One region of the Pediococcus acidilactici genome, then DNA from elsewhere that is predicted to be linked to it. Evidence: riboswitches for the same ligand, from Rfam matches in the RefSeq annotation. Region 1 holds a riboswitch; each other region holds the start of a gene.
What was found. Region 1 has a riboswitch for thiamine pyrophosphate ahead of thiM (hydroxyethylthiazole kinase). Riboswitches for the same ligand answer to the same signal wherever they lie in the genome.

Region 1 (4,844 bases):
AATAAATGCTCCGTGTACAACGCAGTTAATGGCCGGGGTTCAGCGTGCTGGTGCTCGGCTAATTCAATGCCGGCGATGTCGCATAAAATCTGGTGGGCCGCTGACTCATCCGCAAGTGAATATTGAATTTGTTCGCTGAAAAAACGCATCCGTTCCTTGGTTTGACTTTTTACCAACGCTCCAGCAAAAACCTTCGCAAAGGCGTTCAAAAAGCAGGTGTCCTGCTCCACGTAAACCGCTAAGGCTGCGCTTGGAACTTTGCCCGCCTGAATCCCCTGCACAAACGGATGCTGTTGAATGTCGTGTAAAATTGGCTGGGCAGCTTGCTTTATTTCTTCGGAGAACATGCTGCACCTCCTGCTTGGGCGACCGTGGCTTTAATTCCAGCAATTTGCTGGGCAGGATCAGTCATTTGAATAAACATGCTGATGGCCGCAATTCCAGCCACGCCAGTTGCCACCGTTTCAGCAACCCGCTCCAGCGTGATTCCACCTATCGCAACGACCGGAAAGTTACTCATCTGGACTAATTCACGTAATTTATCCACTCCTAGGGCATTCCCAGCATCGGCTTTGGAGTTAGTTTCGTAGACGGTTCCGGTTCCCAAGTAGTCTACGCCGTTCAACTGGTTGGCAGCGGTGATTTGCGCCGCGGTATTGCACGAAAGCCCCACGATCATTTGGTCGCCGACGCGTTCTAAGACCGAGGTAATCCGTTCGTCTTTTTGACCGACGTGAATCCCCTCCGCCCCCACGGCCAACGCTAAGTCTACGTCGTCATCAATAAACAGCGGAATCTGGTATTTTTGGGTAATCTGTTGACAAGCCCGGGCTAGTTCAACTACTTCGTCACGACTAGCGGTTTTCACCGCCCCCTTGTTACGAAACTGAAAGGCAGTGGCTCCGGATTGCACGATTCGTTCCACCGTCGGTAAAAAGTCCGCCTTGCTAGCCACGTCCTGGGTACCGGCAATAAAGTAGGCTTGTAGCATTGTTGGATTAAATTTCATTTTCAACCTCCCGATATGCCCAATGGTTTAACGGGCCGTGCCCGTGTCCCACCTGAATTCCGTCACTAATCGCGGCGTTAATAAAGGCTTTGCCAATTTGTAGGGCTTGTTTTAAAGATTTCCCCTTCGCGATTTCCGACACGATTACTGACGAAATCGTGTCGCCAGTGCCGTGGGTGTTGCTGGTTTCGTAACGGGGGCTAGCTAACTCTAACTCGCTACCGTCCGCGAACAGAACGTAATCGCGACTTTCTGCTGAATCACTAAAATGACCACCCTTAATCAAGACGTTTTGTGCGCCCAGTTCCTGCAACCGGGCAGCAGCCACTTTGGCATCTGCGTTATTTTTAATTGGCATCCCCGCTAATTTTTCAGCTTCAGGGAGGTTCGGGGTAATTAGGTAAGCCAGTGGCAACAACCGGGTCCGCACCGCTTCAATGGCTTCGTCGCTCAGTAGTTTCGCACCGCCCTTTGCAATCATCACCGGATCCACCACTAAAGGTCCAAAATCATACTTTTGATAGTTTTCCACAACCGCGTCAACAACTGCCGAATTAGCCAACATCCCCGTTTTTGCAGCTTTAATATCTAAATCTTCGGCCAACGCCGCAAACTGATGGTCGATAATGTGGCGTGGCATCACCGCCACGTCGGTCACCCCCAGCGTATTTTGAGCGGTCACCGCGACCACCACGCAGGTTCCAAAAACCCGGCGTTCCTGCATCGTTTTCAAATCCGCTTGGATTCCAGCTCCGCCGCCGCTATCCGTTCCGGCAATCGTTAAAACTTGCGCTGGCTTTTTTGTATCCATGTTAATCATTCCTCAACTTTCATTCTTTCTTCAACTTGGACAACCGTGATGTTTGCCAATTCATCCATCAGCCCGTTCAAAAAACTCCCTGGCAAATACTGGTCGTGCAATTTTTCGGCAATCCGTTCACCGGCGCACGACAAGGTCAAACTTGCGTTAATTGCCGCCTGCAACGGCGTTGGTCCGATCGCACAAAATGCGGCTGCTAAACTCGAAAGTAAATCTCCCGAGCCCACCACCGCCGGCAAAAGCCGGGTTTGGTTGTGAATCTCGACCACCCGGGTTCCGTCACTAACGTAGTCGGTTGCCCCACTCGCAATCACCACGTTATGGTACTTTTGTGCGCAAGCTTTCACCACTTGATGTGCATCCCCGTCGCCGTTTCCCGCGTCAATTCCACGAGTTTGCCAATCAATCCCAGCTAATACGGCAATCTCGCCTAAATTACCACGAATTATGTCGAAGTGATACTTTTTCAACAACCGGAAGTTTAATTGCTGGCGGTACTGGGTTGCTCCGACCGCTACCGGATCCAAAACGAGCGGTTTTTGTTGGTCGTTCGCCGCTTGGCACAGCGTTTCGATGTCTGCCCAGCCTTCTCGACGTACCGCTCCAAGGTTAATAGTCACCGCGGACGCCAAGCGGACCAGTTCTTCGGCTTCGCTTTCCTCTTCACTCATAATTGGGGAAGCCCCCACCGCGTTTAACCCGTTTGCCACTAAAAACGGGGTCACAAAATTGGCGTAGTTAACTACCACCGGGTTAACCTCTCGAATTCGCTTAATTCCTTGTAAATCCATTTGATCAGCTCCTCATTCATATCTCCACCAAGCGATGTACCGAAGGCGGTCTCTACCAGCGAACCATCGCTGCAGATTGACGACCGCGTTTACTAACATCCTCCATCGGCAACCAACAAAAAAACCACCCTTGAGAAGGATGGTTTTCGCCCAATAAACACTTTCCTTCGCAAGTATCAACTTACAGGTTCAAAGGGATCACGCTGCACAAGCGCATCTCAGTTCTTCTAAGAACACCCCTAGTGTAGATATTATTTTATTTGAATATGAATTCGGTTTCATAATACGCCTTTTAACCCCCTTACACAAGTCCGTGAGCATATAAATTCACTTTTAAGGGCGACCCCTGCTAAAATAAAGATGTACCAAAAATATTCAAAGGGGGATAATATTTATGGATAAAGACAGAATGGAAAACACTAAGGACAAAGTTGCAGGTAAAGTACACGAAGGTGCTGGTAAATTAACTGGCGACAAGAAGGAAGAAAGCAAAGGCAAAGCACAAAACATGGCGGGCAAAGTTAAAGACAAACTTGCTGACGTAAAGGATTCCGCTGCCGGCGCAATGGAAGAATTAAAAGACAAGTTAGACAAGAAAGACGATAAAGATCACGAATAATTAAAAAACCGCAAATTGCGGTTTTTTGTTTGGCCTAATCACGTATCTGGAAACTAACTAAAAACAGTTCTACATCCTGAGTCTTCATTCATTTCAATTTTCTACATACATTTTAATGAAGCTTTTTTTTAGTGGTGCTCAAGCCCGCCGAATAAAAAACGGTTAAAAACATTTAGGACTTTAGCATCAACCGCACTAAGAAAACTGGTTTATTTCAACATAACTAAAACCCCACCAATCATCTAAACCATGATTAATGGGGTTTTATTAATGCTCACAAACTATCCGACTTTGGTCCCACTGTTTGTAACTTCTTCCGTGAATTATTGAATATTAACATCTGAAACTTGGTAAAAGGCATTTGCCGTATTAGCAATATTCCATACGCTTAGGATCACGTGGTATCCCTTTTGGTCCGGAATGTTAATTTTGTGCGTTACTTCGGTTCCTGGGGTTGCCCCGTGGTCGTCAAAACTAGCAATTTTCTTGAAATCACTGAATTTTAACGGTTTATTCGGGTCCCAGCCTGGTTTGGTAATGTAGTAATCCCACGTACTGGTACTGTGTGGAGCGGTTAGGTGCCAGGTAATATCAAAGGCACCACTCTTAATCGGCGTCTTGTACCAACGATCGGCAGTTTGCTCGTCTAATTGAGAAAACTTAGCAAGCCCCGCGCTCGCAATTTTACCATCGATAAAGGTATTTTTCGGCGCTTCGATACTTTGCGGTTCGTACATTACTGGTCCAATATTTTCGTTCAATGGTTTACCAGGAAACTCGCTACTTCCTAAATAAGCCCGGCCTCCAGGATTAGTAACGTATCCGTGCGCGGAAGCCTTGATAACGCTAAAACCTAATACAACAATTACAACACTAACAGCTACTAAAATATAATGTAAAATTCGGTTCCTCGACTTTACCATAACACATCCCTCCTTATGTCTATAAGATAACATGGTGGAAAATTGCGTTCCACAAAAACGCTTACACAAATAAAAATATCGGTAATCGTTGATGGTCTGCGTAGGTGGTGCCGGTCAGACTCGTTGCCCGGTGCAATGATGCTCTTTAAAAATCTTTTCCAGGGTAAAAGGAACTTCAAATCCCTTATATTGCACTCTCGACACGCTTTTATAAAGCCAAATTCACCATCTTAGTTGACACATCTTATGCAATCTCCACAATTGACTGCTCATAAATCAAGCCACAAAAAAACTGGGTAACCAAAACTTGGTAAACGACCTCGTTTTGGTTGCCCAGTGAAAATTAAAATTTAACTGATTTTTAGTTATTTCCATATTGTCCGCGCTGATGACGATTTCGTTTGGCCAAGTCGGGATAGCTTTGAAATAGCTTGCGCAACTCAGCTTGGAGTTCGGGATCGTTGCGCTTACGCCCGTGTCCCCGGTATTTCTTCATAATTTCGCGTTGTTTCTTCCTTAACTCATGTAAATCAACATTATTCGCACTCAAGAACTGATTCTGTTCGGCTTCCGGAAGTTCCGTAACGTCTTGGAAGTCCGTATAATCGTGCCGGGTGACCATAAACGAAAAGACCGGAATTGCCAAGTAGATAACTACGGCCCACTTCGGATAGAAATAGGC
Region 2 (4,844 bases), 910 kb from region 1:
TTGAAAGCACCTACAGCATAGTGGCCCTTACGAGCAGCTGCAAATGTTTCTGTACCATTAATAAATGACATAAAACTGGTTCCTCCCAATATTTTTATACAGACAAAGAGTTCTCCTCTTCGCAACACTTCTATTCTAGCACAAAACCTTAAAATTTTATACGAGTTTTCATAAAACTACTTGATTACTTTTAATGTATCTAATGGTTATTTTCATAACGAGTTTCAAAAAAATGGAAAATGAAGTATACCATTTTAATTTCAAAAAAAATGTTGGAATTCGTTTTCATAACTGGTACAATAATATTTTGTCTTATGAGAGAGACAGAGATTGATAAATATATAGGAGATATTGATATGAATATTTTACTCGCTTTAGTTCCCGCAATTATGTGGGGAAGTATTGGTTTAGTGAGTGGCCGCTTAGGCGGGAGTGCGTCGCAGCAAACGTTAGGAATGACGATGGGTGCGGTGATTTTCTCCTTAGTGACCCTCGTGATTTACCAGCCAACGTTAAACGGTAAGATTTGGATTGCTGGTTTGATTTCTGGCCTTTTTTGGGCAGTTGGGCAATTTAACCAGTTTAGTTCAATGAAGCACATTGGGGTTTCTAAGACAGTGCCAATTTCAACCGGCTTACAGTTGGCAGGGAACGCCCTTGCAGGGGTACTGATTTGGCACGAATGGACTTCCGGTAATATGATCATGGTTGGTACCATCGCGGTAATCGCTTTAATCGTTGGTGCGGCATTAACGTCACTAAAAGATAAGAGCGATTCCACGACGGAAAACGATGACGAAAATATGCCAGCCGGAATTCAAGCGCTGACAATTTCGACGATTGGGTACATCGGTTATACGGTAATCGTACGTTTTGCAAATGTTGATGCGAAGGCAATTATTTTCCCACAAGCAGTTGGAATGTTGCTCGGAGCTTTCTTATTTGTTTTCTTTGCTAAAGAAACGGATCAAATTGCAAAGAAACCAACGTTCTTAAACATTACGACTGGTTTGATTTGGGGAATCGGGAACATCTTCATGTTCTTAGCAATTCCATCAGTTGGACTAGCAATTAGCTACTCCTTAGCACAAGCTGGAATTGTAATTTCTACTTTCGGATCAATTTGGTTACTAGGCGAACGTAAGACCCATCGCGAAATGCAGTTCGTAATTATCGGCTCGATTTTAATTATTATCGGTGAAACGTTACTAGCAACATTAAAATAGAAATCTTAATATGAAGAAAACAGACTGGGATTATAAAATCCGCGGTCTTTTTTTATGCAATCATATAAAAATATGAGGAGTTTTTGCGTAGAATCCGATAAAAGATATAGACCAATTTTCTTTAGAAAAACTTAATTTTTAAAGTGACTTGCTGACGGGCGCTAATTTGTTTAAGGAAAATTTAACCGCTTCAAGTTGTCCAAAGTTCTTCAAAGTCTGGCAAACTATTGTATAATAGTAGGGAATTCTAAATAAAAGGGGTATTTAAAATGGCACACATTTCATTTGATAGTTCCAACGTGGCTGATTTCGTTCATGAAAATGAACTTGCTGAAATCCAACCAATGGTTACCGCTGCCGACGAATTAGTTCGCAAAGGTACTGGTGCAGGAAGCGACTTCCGGGGCTGGTTAGACTTACCATCTAACTACGATAAGGAAGAATTCGCACGGATTAAGAAGGCTGCTGAAAAGATTCGCGAAGACTCCGAAGTCTTTGTTGCAATCGGAATTGGTGGCTCATATTTGGGAGCCCGTGCCGCAATTGATTTCTTAAACAACACGTTCTACAACATGTTGACTAAGGAACAACGTAACGGTGCACCTCAAGTAATTTTTGCTGGTAACTCAATTAGTTCCACATACCTTGCAGACGTTTTGAACTTGATTGGTGACCGTGACTTCTCGATCAACGTAATTTCTAAGTCGGGTACAACTACCGAACCCGCAATTGCTTTCCGCGTTTTGAAGGAAAAATTGATTGCAAAATATGGTGAAGAAGAAGCTAAGAAACGGATCTACGCTACAACTGACCGTGCAAAAGGTGCTTTGAAGACTGAAGCAGATGCTGAAGGCTACGAAGAATTTGTTGTGCCTGATGACATCGGGGGACGTTTCTCAGTACTTTCTGCAGTTGGTTTACTTCCAATTGCCGTAGCTGGTGGCGACATCGATCAATTAATGAAGGGTGCCGAAGACGCAAGCAAGGAATACACAGATGCTGACGTTAATAAAAACGACGCATACAAGTATGCCGCATTGCGGAACATCCTTTACCGGAAGGGTTACACTACCGAATTGCTTGAAAACTACGAACCAACGTTACAATACTTTGGCGAATGGTGGAAGCAATTGATGGGTGAATCCGAAGGTAAGGACCAAAAGGGCATTTACCCTTCATCAGCAAACTTCTCAACTGATTTACACTCACTTGGACAATACATCCAAGAAGGTCGTCGCGACTTGATGGAAACTGTAATTAACGTTGAAAAGCCAAACCATGACATCGACATTCCTAAGGAAGCAGAAAACCTTGATGGTCTCCGTTACCTAGAAGGTCGGACAATGGACGAAGTTAATAAGAAAGCTTACCAAGGGGTTACCCTTGCACACAACGATGGTGGCGTTCCAGTAATGACGCTCAACATCCCTGACCAAACTGCTTACACGCTTGGTTACATGATTTACTTCTTTGAAGCAGCCGTTGCCGTTTCTGGTTACTTGAACGGAATCAACCCATTCAACCAACCAGGTGTTGAAGCATACAAGTCCAACATGTTTGCTTTACTTGGTAAACCAGGTTACGAAGACAAGACTGAAGAATTAAACGCTCGTTTAAAATAATTTTAAACTAGGCTAATATTTAAAAATCCTGATCGCAATTTAAAAATTGTGGTCAGGATTTTTTATTTACAGTTTTAATTTGCTAAACAGCTGTTGATATCGTAGAAAATGCGGACTTTTAAGCAGAATCTTAGTTAAAATGGTGCCCACTAAGCCGCCAAAAAGGGTCGCAGCGAGGAAACGCGGAGTGTAAATGAACCAATACAAGCCGTTACTACTGCCGGTGAATAAAATCATGATCGGATAGCTTAGCAGGGAGCCAATAATTCCGGTACCGATGATTTCCCCTAGCCAAGCGCCGCCGACCCGGTTAGTCCACCGGTAAAAGAGGGCGGAAAGAACGCCACCAAATACTGCGCCAGTTAAGGCGAGCGGGGGAATTCCCAGAATGAGCATCCGAATTATTCCGGTCATTAAAGTGATTGCGAATGCGTAAAAGGGGCCGACTAAACAGCCAATGATTACGTTTAGCACGCTCGACATGGGAGCCATTCCTTCAATCCGAAAAAGCGGGGAAGTAACTACGTCGATGGCAATCAGTAAAGCAGCGATGGCCAGTCGTAAAGTGGTTTTATTTTGCATGGTAATTCCTCCAAAATCAATTTTAGCTAGGGGTGCTGCTTAAAAAGCGGTCTCCCGCAAAGCAGGACACCGCTGGTTACATAAAATTAGTAAAAACACAATTATATGTAGCTTGGCTAATGCACTGCTCCCTGCGCTAATCCTAATTAGATCAGGTTCAATGGGTATGATCTCAGCCGCGTGGCACCCCAGCAATGTTAGTAGTTATTTGCTGACCAAGATACCACGTTTTTTAAACTTTGTAAATGGGGTTAACTTTATGAAGAATCGAATTCGTTAAAAAATGGGTTAAGCGTTTACATTTGGAGTCGTATAATGGTAATGAAGTGTAAAGCGGTTTGATAGACAAAGCTAATTTGGAGGAGGTTAGCGAAATGAAACAACTCGTTGCGATAGTGGGGACTAACGCACGGCATTCAACCAACCGGATGTTACTACAATATTTAAAGAAACGGTACGTACATCAAGCAGATATTGAAATTCTAGAAATTGCTGGTTTACCAATTTTTAAAAAGACAACAACTAGGGAAATTCCTCAACAAGCCCAGCAAATGGCAGAAAAAATTACCCAAGCAGACGGGGTGATTATCGGCACCCCAGAATATGACCATGCGGTGCCGGCCATTTTACTTAGCACATTAGCATGGCTTTCGTACGGCATCCATCCTTTTTTGGATAAACCGGTAATGATTACGGCTGCCTCTTACGGTAATTTGGGCGCCTCAAGAGCGCATGCCCAGCTCCGGCAAATTTTAGACGCACCGGAACTGAAGGCCCGGATTTTGCCTAGTTCTGAATTTTTGTTGGGGAATTCTTTACAAGCATTTGATGAACGCGGTGATTTAATTGATCAAACTAAGGTTGCCCAGCTAGATGGTTTGTTTGCCGATTTTTTGGCGTTTTTAGAGATTGCCCAGCAGTTAAACCATGCTCATCAAGCTAATGAAACCGAATTAAGGCAATTTGTGCAACAAAATGATGATAGTCCTCGAGAAGGGGTGTGATAGAATGAAACTCGTGGCAATTGCCGGATCGATTGGCGAACAATCATATAACCGAATGTTAGTGGAATATTTACGGCGACATTTTCAAAAAATCGTAACAATTGAAGTACTAGATCTGCGGGAAGTTCCCGTATTTAACGAGGATCAAGACCTAAGCGCATCCCCAGTTTTACAGGAGCTAAACCAAAAAATTAAGGCGGCAGACGGGGTGATTTTAGCCACCCCAGAACATAACCATACCATTCCCGCAGCTATGAAAAACCTCATTGAATGGTTTTCGTTTAAATTACACCCGTTTGATGGGAAACCGATCTGGGTGATTGGGGCGTCGTATTATAACCAAGGGACTTCCCGCGCCCAATTGCACCTGAAACAGATCCTAGAGGCACCGCACGTCAATGGGATCGTTA
Region 3 (4,844 bases), 580 kb from region 1:
TAACGGGTTTGGTTTTCGATGAGTAATCAATTTTTAATTTGATTCCGGAATCTGTTCGCTGGGCGGCCGCCTTATGAAGAAGCCGGTCAAAGTATTTTAAGCGCTCTTCGTTGGGATGACGGAAGTCTACGCTGAACTGCACTTCTCCAGGAATTACGTTGGCAACGTTAGGAAAGGTTACGAAATGGCCGATCGTAAAGCGAAAGTCCGGGCCTAATTTAGTGGCAAATTGATTAAACTGGTTAATTAACTCAAGGGCAGCTTGAAAAGCATCGTGCCGAAATTTGGGAGGGGTAGTTCCCGCGTGGTTAGCCTTTCCAATTAATGTAAATAGCAACCGCCGCTGGCCTACAATCCGATTAACTAATCCGATTTGACGGTGAGTGGCTTCTAAAATGGGACCTTGCTCAATGTGCAATTCGGTGAAGGTAGCTGGAAGGGCAGGTTGTTGATGGTTAACTTGCGGTAATGCTAGTAAACTTTGAACGGCATTTTGCCGCGCCTCGTTAAAATCAATGCCGTTAGCATCGACCAAATTATTTAAGCGTGCCTTTTGGACGTAGTACCTTGAGCCGCTAAAAGTGGTTGGAAACCGACTCCCTTCCTCTTCGCTAAATGAAATCGCGCGTAAAGAAAGCTGGGGTTGTCCGTAACGTTGTTTAAGCTTGATTAAGGCATTTATTCCGGCTAAAACGCCGTATAGCCCATCAAAAATCCCCCCATCTTTGACCGTGTCAATGTGCGAACCCGTCGCCACTATCTTTGCGTCGTCTTTTCCAACTAAATCAGCATAGACGTTACCATAGTCATCAACACTGACGGTTAATCCGCCCGCCAGAGCCCATTGGATGAGCTGTTGCTGGGCGGTTGTCCATGCTGGACTATAGACTAATCGATTTTGCTTAGGAAAAGTGGGTGAAGCGTGGGCGATTAATTGCAATTGGTCATTTAAATCAGGGATGTCTTTCATTGCTTACTAATTCCTTGCAACGGGGAAGAAGCAACGGCTTTATGGTTAACCACTCGACCTAATCCTGCCAAGTAGGCTTTCCGACCGGCTTCGATTCCCATCCGAAATGCTTCTGCCATTAATGGAATATCTTCTGCGGTCGCAATTGCAGTATTGGCCATTACCGCATCCGCACCCATTTCCATTGCTTCCGCAGCCTGACTAGGACTGCCAATGCCAGCATCCACAATGATGGGGAGTTTGATTTCATCGATTAAAATTTGGATTAAGTTTTTATTGGCTAATCCTAAATTTGAACCAATCGGGGAAGCTAGCGGCATGACGGTGGCCGCTCCCGCATCCACCAGTTGTTTTGCGGTGTTTAAGTCAGGAAGCATGTATGGAAGAACAATGAACCCTTCTTCAGCAAGAATTTTAGTTGCCTTTACCGTTTCTTGGTTGTCAGGCAGCAGATACTTTTTATCAGGAATTACTTCTAATTTAATGAAATTGCTACCGCTAAGTTCACGAGCTAAGTGGGCAGTTCGAACGGCTTCTTCTGCATTAGTCGACCCGGAGGTGTTTGGCAAAATGGTTACGTGTTCGGGCAGATAATTTAGGATGTCTTCCGTAGTCTCCGTAGTTCGCCGAAGGGCCATGGTAATAATCTCGGCATGGGCATTTTTTACAGCCGCCTTGATTAAGTTATAATCATATTTTCCTGAACCTAAAATAAAACGTGAGTTAAATTGCTGGCCTTTGATGGTTAAGTAATCGTTATTAGATGTCATTGGTTTAGTTCCTTTCTTAATTTAATCGGCTTGGTTACCCAAGATTAAGCGAACAATTTGGTTGGCCTGGTGCCCGGCTGCCACCATGACGCGTGGCGCCATTAACCCTTCTTGCCCACTAGAGACTCCATCGCCGGCGACGTAAACGTGTTGGTTAATTTGCTTAGTTTTAATCTGGTTTGCGGGATGAATTCCGGCCATTCCACTAGCCATCACTAACGGCTTTTGAGGAAATAGGCGACTGCATTCACGTAAAAGCAAGGCTTTAGCTGCCGGGTCGTCAAAAGCTTCGCAAATTACGTCGGCATCCGCAAATAAGTCCGCAACGTTAGCTGCATTAACCGTCACTTGTAAAGGCGTCACGGAAATGAAGGGGTTGAATTCCTCAATATTTTGCTTAAGGGCGACTACTTTAGCCATTCCAATCTGGTTTAATTTATACTGTTGGCGATTTAAGTTACTTAATTCCACTTGATCAAAATCAACCAAGGTTAGATGACCAATCCCGATCCGTGCTAAGGCAATTGCAATGTTAGAGCCCAAACCACCAGCACCCGCGATGGTAACTTTTGACGAGCTTAAAGGTAGCGCAGAATGAGCTACGTTTCGACTAGTCATCTGAGTTTGCAGGTCGGTAATGGAATGTCCATAAAGTTGGAGTTGTTTTTCTTTAAAATTACTCATTTAACCTCCTCCCACGAATGCAATTATTTCTAAATGGTCTGCTGGTTGAATAATGGTAGTGTTCATTTGTTGGCTGGTAATAATTTCGCCGTTTAATTCAACCGCGAGATTGTCAATTTTAGTGTATTTAGTCTTCAAGAAGGCTAATAAATTTTGAGCATCCGCTGCTTGATTTTCTTCTCCGTTAACGATTGCCATGCAAAAACCCCCTTTCTTATGGATACAACCAAAGAAAGGGGGTACGCAATTATGGGTGGCGTAATTCACTAAAAGTGAGTTACAGAATTATGCGATTGCGGTATTCGGTCTTCCTTCGGTAGTACGAACTACATCAGGTTCAATGGGTATGATCTCAGCCAAAAATGGCACCCCAGACGAACTTTAAAGTTTTGATTTATGTGGTAAAATTATTACCACATATATTGTAAACGCTATCATAAAGAAAGTCAAAATTAAATTGAGGTGGATCAAATGTTAGAAAAGCCATTACTTTACCTCGTCACGGACCGGTTAGGGCTAAATCAACAACAATTTTTAGAAAGGATTGAGTTGGCTTGCCAAGGAGGGGTTGATTTACTACAGCTACGGGAAAAAGAAATCAGCAGTGCTGAATACTATAAATTGGCGGGTCATGTAAAAAAGATTACCGACCGTTACCAAGTCCCGTTAATAATCGATGACCAGGTAGCGATTGCGCAAGCTGTCGATGCTGCGGGTGTTCATCTTGGACAAGCTGATTTACCAGTGGCGGTAGCACGGCGAATTTTAGGACCCAACAAGATTATTGGAGCGACTACTAAAACAGTTGCGCAAGCACAATGCGCGGTTGAAGAAGGGGCTAACTATTTGGGAGTGGGAGCAATTTTTCCCACTACAACCCACGTTAAAACCGTGCACACTAGTGTTGCAATGCTAAAACGAATTAAGCAGGAAGCAAAAATAACGGTTTTTGCAATTGGCGGGCTAAATGCGGAAAATCTATCCGTTTTGCGGAATACGAATGTCGACGGAGTTGCAGTAGTTTCGGCAATCATGAAGGCTACGCAACCGCAGCAAGCAGCTCAGCAATTAAAATCTACAGTTATAGATGTTCTTAGTTAAGCTGGGGATTGCTTTGATGGCTAGTAATTTTTTCTGGACCCGATTAACGGAGGAGATAATAATGGAAAAACTTTATCGCGTGTTAAGCTATGGCAATCAATATTTAAAAATTGACGTTGGCAAACCAACTTTCTTTGCTCATGGTGTGGAAGTAAAAGCTAAGGTTAATAAGGAAACTGGTGAAGTGACTCTTTTTATTTCTCAGGAGGATTTGAAAAAATTAGGGTGAACGTTACATAAACTTAATTAAATATTTTGTAAAAGTCCTTGGTTACTTGTGAGCTAGAAAGTAATCAAGGACTTTTTTGCAAGCGTGAGGATCTTTTTTAAGCTAATTAGGAACTAAAACGGACTATTCAGGAATAGTTAATTTACTTAGTTATTTAGCTCTTGCAAGATAGAAGCAAGGAGGACGGTAAAAATGTTTAAAATTACGAAAATGTGTTCAAAACAAGTGGGTTCAAAAAGGCTTGTAGGTACTTTAACCATTATTTTAGGTGCAGCTTTAATAATTACTACAGTGATTTTACATGGGTTAGTTAAGGAAAATAAATTGATGGAATTGCTTCCGGATTCCTTTATAAACGTCCCGAAGCTAGTCCAATATTGGGCCGTCTATTATTATTTTTTTAGTTTGTTTATACGAGCGGGAGTTTTATTACTGCAAGGATTTTTAGCATTTCAAATCATCGCTAGGAGCAGGCAAACGCAACGACTCAGCCAAATTGCAACCTTCCCTTTTTCTAGAAGAAGTATTTTAACCGGGATGTTTTTAATGATCTGCATTTTTTCGGGCATGATTTTATTACTACTTCACGGCTCGATTGTGGCGTTAACGTATTTAAAGTTTAAGCAGTTTTTACCAGGTACGTATCAAGTTTTTTTAGTGAAAGATTGGTTACTTGATTTACTGTACGGATTTATTGCATTAATTCCAGCTTCAATTGCCTTATTAATCCCTAAGGTTAGTTACGTAGTTGGTTCTGCGGTATTGATGATTATTATCCTTTGTAACGCGGGTACGCTAAGCTTTGGCACTAACAGTATTCAGCTTCCGTTAATAACTTTGCTAGCTTTACTGGTAATTGCAACGTTGTTGGGATTGGTAGCATTTAAAAAATTTGCATTATTAGAACTGTAGTTTTTAAACGAAAGGGGGCGCACTTTGAAAAAACAAAATAGCATTTTGGAAATCAAGGGTTTATTAAAACAAATTGATAATGAAGATACTTTGCATAACGTAAATTTAAATTTTAAAAGTGGCCGGGTATACGGTCTATTAGGACCTAATGGAGCGGGAAAAACCACCCTGATGAAGT

Region 2: linked by a shared signal. The riboswitch ahead of thiW (energy coupling factor transporter S component ThiW) and the one ahead of thiM (hydroxyethylthiazole kinase) in region 1 are both predicted to bind thiamine pyrophosphate.
Region 3: linked by a shared signal. The riboswitch ahead of thiS (sulfur carrier protein ThiS) and the one ahead of thiM (hydroxyethylthiazole kinase) in region 1 are both predicted to bind thiamine pyrophosphate.

The regions. Positions count from the first base shown of each region.
Region 1 covers NZ_CP066046.1:1,237,807-1,242,650, forward strand. Annotated here, with positions in the region: gene tenA (thiaminase II) at 1-347, opposite strand, end outside; gene thiE (thiamine phosphate synthase) at 329-1,009, opposite strand; gene thiD (bifunctional hydroxymethylpyrimidine kinase/phosphomethylpyrimidine kinase) at 999-1,829, opposite strand; gene thiM (hydroxyethylthiazole kinase) at 1,826-2,620, opposite strand; TPP riboswitch at 2,766-2,871, opposite strand; gene I6H64_RS06245 (CsbD family protein) at 3,015-3,239, shown strand; gene I6H64_RS06250 (lytic polysaccharide monooxygenase auxiliary activity family 9 protein) at 3,563-4,162, opposite strand; gene I6H64_RS06255 (TMEM175 family protein) at 4,524-4,844, opposite strand, start outside.
Region 2 covers NZ_CP066046.1:323,628-328,471, forward strand. Annotated here, with positions in the region: gene fba (class II fructose-1,6-bisphosphate aldolase) at 1-71, opposite strand, end outside; gene I6H64_RS01610 (GRP family sugar transporter) at 357-1,226, shown strand; gene I6H64_RS01615 (glucose-6-phosphate isomerase) at 1,496-2,848, shown strand; gene thiW (energy coupling factor transporter S component ThiW) at 2,915-3,430, opposite strand; TPP riboswitch at 3,542-3,631, opposite strand; gene I6H64_RS01625 (NADPH-dependent FMN reductase) at 3,805-4,434, shown strand; gene I6H64_RS01630 (NADPH-dependent FMN reductase) at 4,439-4,844, shown strand, end outside.
Region 3 covers NZ_CP066046.1:656,522-661,365, forward strand. Annotated here, with positions in the region: gene I6H64_RS03260 (M20 family metallo-hydrolase) at 1-970, opposite strand, end outside; gene I6H64_RS03265 (thiazole synthase) at 967-1,740, opposite strand; gene thiF (sulfur carrier protein ThiS adenylyltransferase ThiF) at 1,762-2,424, opposite strand; gene thiS (sulfur carrier protein ThiS) at 2,425-2,622, opposite strand; TPP riboswitch at 2,716-2,807, opposite strand; gene thiE (thiamine phosphate synthase) at 2,896-3,525, shown strand; gene I6H64_RS03285 (hypothetical protein) at 3,587-3,754, shown strand; gene I6H64_RS03290 (hypothetical protein) at 3,947-4,666, shown strand; gene I6H64_RS03295 (ABC transporter ATP-binding protein) at 4,691-4,844, shown strand, end outside.